DNA from 2 places in the Mesorhizobium sp. M0848 genome. Region 2 is predicted to be linked to the other one. Evidence: predicted binding sites of a transcription regulator. Region 2 holds the regulator's gene; the other holds the start of a gene.

Region 1 (3,418 bases), on a different contig from region 2:
CCAAGGATCCACTCGAAGTTGCCGCCTTCCGCAAGGAATTCGGCGACATCATCATCAAGCCGCTGTACGGCAATGGCGGCGCCGGTATCTTCCACATGCTGGAGGCCGACCGCAACCTTGCCTCGCTGCTGGAAATGTTCGGCCAGATGTTCCGCGAACCCTATATCGTGCAGCGCTATCTCAAGGACGTGCGCAAGGGGGACAAGCGCATCATCCTGATCGACGGCGAGCCGGTCGGCGCTATCAACCGGGTGCCGGCCGAACACGATTCCCGCTCCAACATGCATGTCGGCGGCCGCGCCGAAAAGACCGAACTGACGGAGCGCGAACGCGAGATCTGCGCCCGCATCGGGCCCTCGCTGAAAGAGCGCGGCTTCATCCTGGTCGGTATCGACGTCATCGGCGACTACATGACCGAGATCAACGTGACCTCGCCGACCGGCGTGCGCGAGGTCAAGCGCTTCGGCGGCGCCGACATCGCCAGCCTGTTCTGGGACGCGGTCGAGGACAAGCGGCGGACGTAACCGTTTTCACTTTGTCTTAACCATGTTCCGGTTTCTGCAACCGGCCACAACCCAGCCGCGACCGGCGCGGCTGCATATTCTTGTAATGTTCCTCATTTGATCAGGCGATTGTATAAGCCCGCTGCGGATCGACACCGGCGATGGGCTTCCCTCCCCGCCACTGACCTTGCTGTTTCCACTTGGTTGCGCGACGGCTAATATGTGCGTGTAATTCGAAGCCTGAAGGCCCGCGCCATGAAAATCAATGTCGTCTACGCGCATCCACTAGCCGACAGTTACCAGGCGGCGCTCCACAAACGGGTCGTTCAGACCCTCAAAGCCAGGGGTGACGAGGTCGTTGATTTCGATCTCCATCAGATGAAGTTCGATCCTGTGATGCATGCCGAAGAAAGACATGGCCACTTTGACCCTGCCCAGGCACCCAGCGACTTGCAGGTTTACATCGACGCGTTGAGATGGGCGGAGGCATGCGTTTTCTGCTTTCCGACATGGTGGTCAGGCATGCCCGCAATCTTGAAGGGTTATTTTGATCGAGTTTGGCGACCGGGGGTGGCTTACGAGTTGCCGGCAGACGGTGGCGTGATCAAGCCGGCGCTATTGAACATCCGGCGGATGGGCGTTGTTACCACATGCGGGTCGCCGTGGTGGTATACTGAACTGTACATGCAAAACCCGGGAAGGAAGGTGCTGCTGCGCGGTCTCAAGACTATGTGCGGCCGCAACGTGAGGCACCTCTACCTGACGAGATATTCCGTCGAAAACATCTCTGATGACCAGAGGGAAATGTTCGCCCGCAAGGTGGAGCGCCTGTTCGACAAATTCTAGCCATCTATGCTCGGGTATGTCATCTTTGATGCCAGCGAGCCTTTGACGGAGCGGGCGCTCAAGCTTCCGATCAAAGCCTAGCTTATGGACGGCGCTCCTTGCCGGCAGAATTCCTCACCGTGGTGAAGCTATATGTTCTCGTAATGTTCTTGCTTAACTCCGAAATCTGTGGTTGTCTTCTTTGACTTCGCTCACACCCTGATCGCCAGGGCATGGGCGAACTACTGTCCGGGGGTACAAAAAATGGTGGCGCGGGTTCGCACGGTCGCTTTCCAAGGCATCGAGGCCGTGCCGGTCGACGTGCAGGTGATGATCGCGCCCGGCAAGGTCAACATGCACATCGTCGGCCTGGGCGACAAGGCGGTGGCCGAAAGCCGCGAGCGGGTGCAGGCCGCACTGCATGCTTCCGGCCTGTCGATGCCGTCGAAGAAGGTGACTGTCAATCTGGCGCCGGCCGACCTGCCGAAGGAAGGCAGCCACTACGACCTGCCGATCGCACTCGGCCTAATGGCCGCGCTGGGCGCCATTCCGGGCGACATGCTGGCCGGCTATGTCGTGCTTGGAGAATTGTCGCTCGACGGCACGATTGCCGCGGTCGCCGGCTCCTTGCCGGCGGCGATCGCCGCCAATGCCGAGGGCAAGGGCCTGATCTGCCCATTCGCATGCGGGCCGGAAGCGGCCTGGGCTGGAAAGGATATCGACATTCTGGCACCGCGCAGCCTGATTGCCATCGCCAATCATTTTCGTGGCACGCAGGTGCTGTCGCGCCCCGAGGCCGGCATCCACGCCGCGGCGCTGGATTTGCCCGACCTCGCCGACATCAAGGGCCAGGAGACCGCCAAGCGGGCGCTGGAAGTCGCCGCCGCCGGTGGTCATAATCTGCTTATGATCGGACCGCCTGGATCCGGCAAATCGATGCTGGCGCAGCGGCTGCCGTCGATCCTGCCGCCGCTGGCGCCGAAGGAATTGCTCGAAGTCTCGATGATCGCCTCGGTGGCGGGGGAACTCGGCGAAGGCAAGCTGACCGACCGGCGGCCGTTCCGCGCGCCGCACCACTCGGCCTCGATGGCGGCGATGGTCGGCGGCGGCATCCGCGCGCGGCCGGGCGAGGTGTCGCTGGCCCATCACGGCGTGCTGTTCCTCGACGAGTTTCCCGAGTTCACGCCGCAGACGCTCGATGCGCTGCGCCAGCCGCTGGAGACCGGCGACTGCATGATCGCGCGGGCCAACCATCGCGTCACCTATCCGGCGCGTATCCAGCTGGTGGCGGCGATGAACCCGTGCCGCTGCGGCATGGCCGGCGAGCCGGGCTATCGCTGCCTGCGCGGCGAGCGTTGCCGCACCGACTATCAGGCGCGCATTTCGGGCCCGCTGCTCGATCGCATCGATCTCAGGATCGAAGTGCCGGCGGTCTCGGCCAGCGACTTGATCCGGCCCGACCGGGCGGAGAAAAGCGCCGATGTGGCGATGCGCGTGGCACGCGCCCGCACCATCCAGCGCGAACGCTTCGAGCGGCTCGGCGCCACCCGCGCCACCACCAACGCGCATTGCTCACCGTCGATCATCGAGGAAATCGCCATGCCTGACGTCGCCGGCCTGTCGCTGCTCAAGGACGCCAGCGAAAAGCTCGCCTTTTCGGCGCGGGCCTATCACCGTGTGCTGAAGGTGGCACGGACGCTTGCCGATCTCGACGCCAGCGAAACCGTCGGCCGAATCCATCTGGCCGAAGCGATCTCCTACCGCATGAGCTCGGAGCGGATGGCGCAGGCGGCGTAGGTCACTCGCCGCCCGACAAGCCGACCTCGCCACATTGCCTTCCGCGATCACGCCATAACACCGCCTCCGCGAATCGATCATCTCCACGGTGCGGCGGACCTGATTGTCCGCTTGGCCGGCGCCCTCACCACCCAACGGCCCCACCGACCGGACGCCGGCCATTTTCTTCCTCTTCCAGAAAGCGTGGATGTCATCGGCGTCGGACCAAGGTCTTGGCCTCCGCATTGACATTCCTTATTTAGACAATGCGAATATGGTGTGGTCGGGGAGCCCGCTATGTTCATTGACTACTA
Region 2 (3,418 bases):
CGTTCGCCGCGACCGCGGCTCTGGTCGGCGCCTATGCCGGCTGGGCGGATCACCGCGCGGGAAAAGCAAGACCGCCGCCGCCAAAGCGATCCGTGCCCGGTTTCCTGACGCGAAAATTCCTGCTGGCGGCAACCGGCCTTGCCATGACCTCGATCATCGCGGGAAGCGCGACGACGCTGTTTGCCATCTGGCATTTTCAGCGTGTCTCGCCGCTCAGCCTGTTTGCCAATCTCGCGGTAATGCCGATCGTCACCGTCGTCATGTTCCTGGCCGTCGCCAGCGCGCTGTTGATGCCTTTCGGATTGGATTGGCCGGCTCTCTACCTGATGGGTAAGGGCCTGACGATGATGATCGCCATATCAGGCTGGATCTCCGAGCGTTCGCCTGTCGATGGGGTCGGGCTGATTTCGCAGCAGTCGGTCCTGTTGGTGGCAATTGCCCTGGTCATCGCGACAATGGCGACAACTTGGCTGCGGCTCGCTGCTCTGCCATTCGCGCTGGCAGGCTTGCTGACCGTCTCGGATACGCGCACGCCGGATGTGCTAATCTCGGAAGACGCCCGGCTGGTGGCGTTGCCGATCGGTGGCGGCGAGCTTGCCGTCAGCCGGGAACGGCCGAACGAATTCACCGTCGACAACTGGAAACGCGCCCTGACATCAGAAACCATCGTCGTGCCAGAGGTGTTCGACAACAGCGATGGGCAATTCGATGTCGCGGATGCCGTTGATCTGCCGCTGGGATCGCCGTTCTATTGCTCCTCAGGCGTTTGCGTGGCCAGGCACATGTCCGGTGCGATCATTGCCTATGTCGAGGACCGCAAGGACGCCTGGAAAGCCTGCGGCTTCGCCGAGCTGATCGTCATCAATGACGCCACCGCGTATGACGCCTGTCACAATCCGCTGGTTCTCGTCATCACCAAGCGGCAACTGGCTCGCAAAGGCAGTGCCGCGGTCTTCTTCGATCGCCAATCGGCGACCACGCCGGCGACGATCAGCTTCGCGGTGGACAGCCCATATCGGCCCTGGCACACGCAACGCAAATACTCTCGTGAGGCAAGGGGGCTGGCACCCTTCAAGAAACCGGAGAAGCCAGCGGCCAACCCACAGCCGCCTCAGTAGCGGCGGATCAGGCCGACGAGCTTGCCTTGCACCTTGACCCTGTCCGGGCCGAAAATACGGGTTTCATAGGCCGGATTGGCGGCTTCGAGAGCAATCGAAGCGCCCTTGCGGCGGAACCGCTTCAGCGTCGCTTCCTCTTCATCGACCAGCGCCACGATGATCTCGCCGGGGCTCGCCGTGTCGGCATTGCGGATGATGACGGTGTCGCCGTCGAAGATACCGGCCTCGATCATCGAGTCTCCCTTGACCTCCAGCGCATAGTGGGCGCCGCCCATGATCATGTCCGGCGGCACCGAGATCGAATGCGTCTGATGCTGGATGGCATCGATCGGCACACCGGCGGCGATACGGCCCATGACCGGGATCGACACGGCGGAGACCGCATCGTCATCATTGCCGGGCGAGGGCATCCGCGAAGGCGCCGGCTTGATCTGCCGGCCAAGGGCGCCACCCTGACCGAGACTGCCCTGGATGACGCTTGGCGAAAACTTCTTTGCCGCGTTGAGACCGGGCGCGATCGAGTCCGGCAATCGCAGCACTTCCAGCGCGCGTGCCCGGTTGGGCAACCGGCGAATAAAGCCGCGCTCCTCAAGTGCGGTGATCAGCCGATGAATCCCGGATTTGGAGGCAAGGTCAAGCGCCTCCTTCATCTCGTCGAAGGATGGCGGAATGCCGCTCTCCTTCAGGCGTTCATGGATGAACATCAGCAGTTCATGTTGCTTGCGCGTCAGCATGGCGGCCCCCAGGTTACCTGAAACCAGAATCGAAAAACAAACCCAGAACAAACCCTATCTGTTCCAGTTGTGTTCTGCAACCGTTTAAAGTTTAATGAATTTGTTAAGGCTGCTGAAATTATTTGGCGCTTGCCAGCGGGTCGCGATCAACAGGCGCTAGGCACGGCGATGCGCCTGTTCCCATTGAAATTATTATGGTTAATGACCTGTGGCTCATCCTCGACCCAAGGCTTGGCATTATCAGTCTATCGACCTCCACAAAGGACGATATCAATCTTCGGGACGTTCGTTTGCCGTGAACGAAACGGAGCCAAAACGCCAACGTCTGTTGGCATTTGTGGCTGGAAATTCAGCCCTCCGTCATCTGCCAGGCAGTGAGGGCGGCGGCGGTGGATCGCGGGGATCGTTGCGTCAGGTAACGGCTTCCTTGACCGCGAAACGGCGGTCCTTCCATGCGCCCGTGCGCAGAATATCCTCCAGCACCTCAACCGCCAGCCACACATCCTTGTAGCCGACATAGAGCGGCGTGAAGCCGAAACGGATGGTCGATGGCGCACGAAAATCACCGATGACGCCGCGCTCGATCAGCGCCCGCATGATTTGATAGCCGTGATCGTGAAGGAACGACACCTGGCTGCCGCGCCTGGTCGCGTCGCGGGTGGTCTCCAGCGTGAGACCGTAGGCGCCGCACCTGGCTTCGACGAGCTGGATGAACAGTTCTGTCAACGCGACACTCTTCTTTCGCAATGCCGCCATGTCGACGTCATTCCAGATGGCAAGCGCGCCTTTGAGCGCCCGCATCGACAGGATCGGCTGAGTGCCGCACAAAAAGCGGCGGATGCCGGTGCCGGCAACATAACCCCGTTCGAAGGCAAAGGGCCGCGCATGGCCCCACCAGCCGCTGAGCGGCTGGCTGATATCGCCGTGGTGGCGCTGCGCGGCATAGATGAAGGCCGGTGCGCCCGGACCGCCGTTGAGGTACTTGTAGGTGCAGCCGATGGCGAAATCGGCATTTGCGTGATCGAGCTCGACGGGCAGGGCGCCGGCGGTGTGGCAAAGATCCCAGACGATCAGCGCTCCGGCCGCATGAGCTTTGCGCGTCAGCGCCGCCATGTCGCGCAGTTCACCCGATTTGTAATTGACGTGATTGACCAGCACCACCGCGACGTTTTCGTCGATCAGCTCTTCGATGGTCGGCGCGTCGACACCCGCGAGGCGCAGCAGGACGCCATCCCGGGTCGAGGCCACGCCTTCGGCGATGTACAGGTCGGTGGGAAAACTGTCACCTTCGGCGACGATGGCCGACCGGCCGGGCCGCATCTCCATCGCCGCGTGCAGCACCTTGTAGATGTTGGTCGATGTCGTGTCGCAGACAACGGTCTGGCCGGCCGCGGCTCCTATCAGGCGTCCGAGCTGGTCGCCGAGTTCGATTGGCATCTCGAACCATCCGGCCGTGTTCCAAGCTCGGATGAGATCCTGGGCCCATTCTTGGGTCGCCGCCTGCTGCAGCTCGCTGAAAACGGCATGAGACGCTGCCCCCAGTGAATTGCCGTCGAGATAGATCAT

What was found. Region 2 encodes LexA, which represses DNA repair genes until DNA is damaged. Its sites were predicted from a motif close to TGTTCNNNNTGTGTTCNG; they were not measured.
Region 1: NKH95_RS28465 (YifB family Mg chelatase-like AAA ATPase) is a predicted target of LexA. The motif match lies at 1,483-1,500, and genes of this name have one in related genera.

Annotation. Positions count from the first base shown of each region.
Region 1 is NZ_JAMYOM010000031.1:31,114-34,531, reverse strand. It holds gene gshB (glutathione synthase) at 1-524, shown strand, start outside; gene NKH95_RS28470 (NAD(P)H-dependent oxidoreductase) at 759-1,349, shown strand; gene NKH95_RS28465 (YifB family Mg chelatase-like AAA ATPase) at 1,593-3,125, shown strand; gene NKH95_RS28460 (J domain-containing protein) at 3,402-3,418, shown strand, end outside.
Region 2 is NZ_JAMYOM010000013.1:95,021-98,438, forward strand. It holds gene NKH95_RS16760 (ComEC/Rec2 family competence protein) at 1-1,118, shown strand, start outside; gene lexA (transcriptional repressor LexA) at 1,112-1,852, opposite strand; gene kynU (kynureninase) at 2,264-3,418, opposite strand, start outside.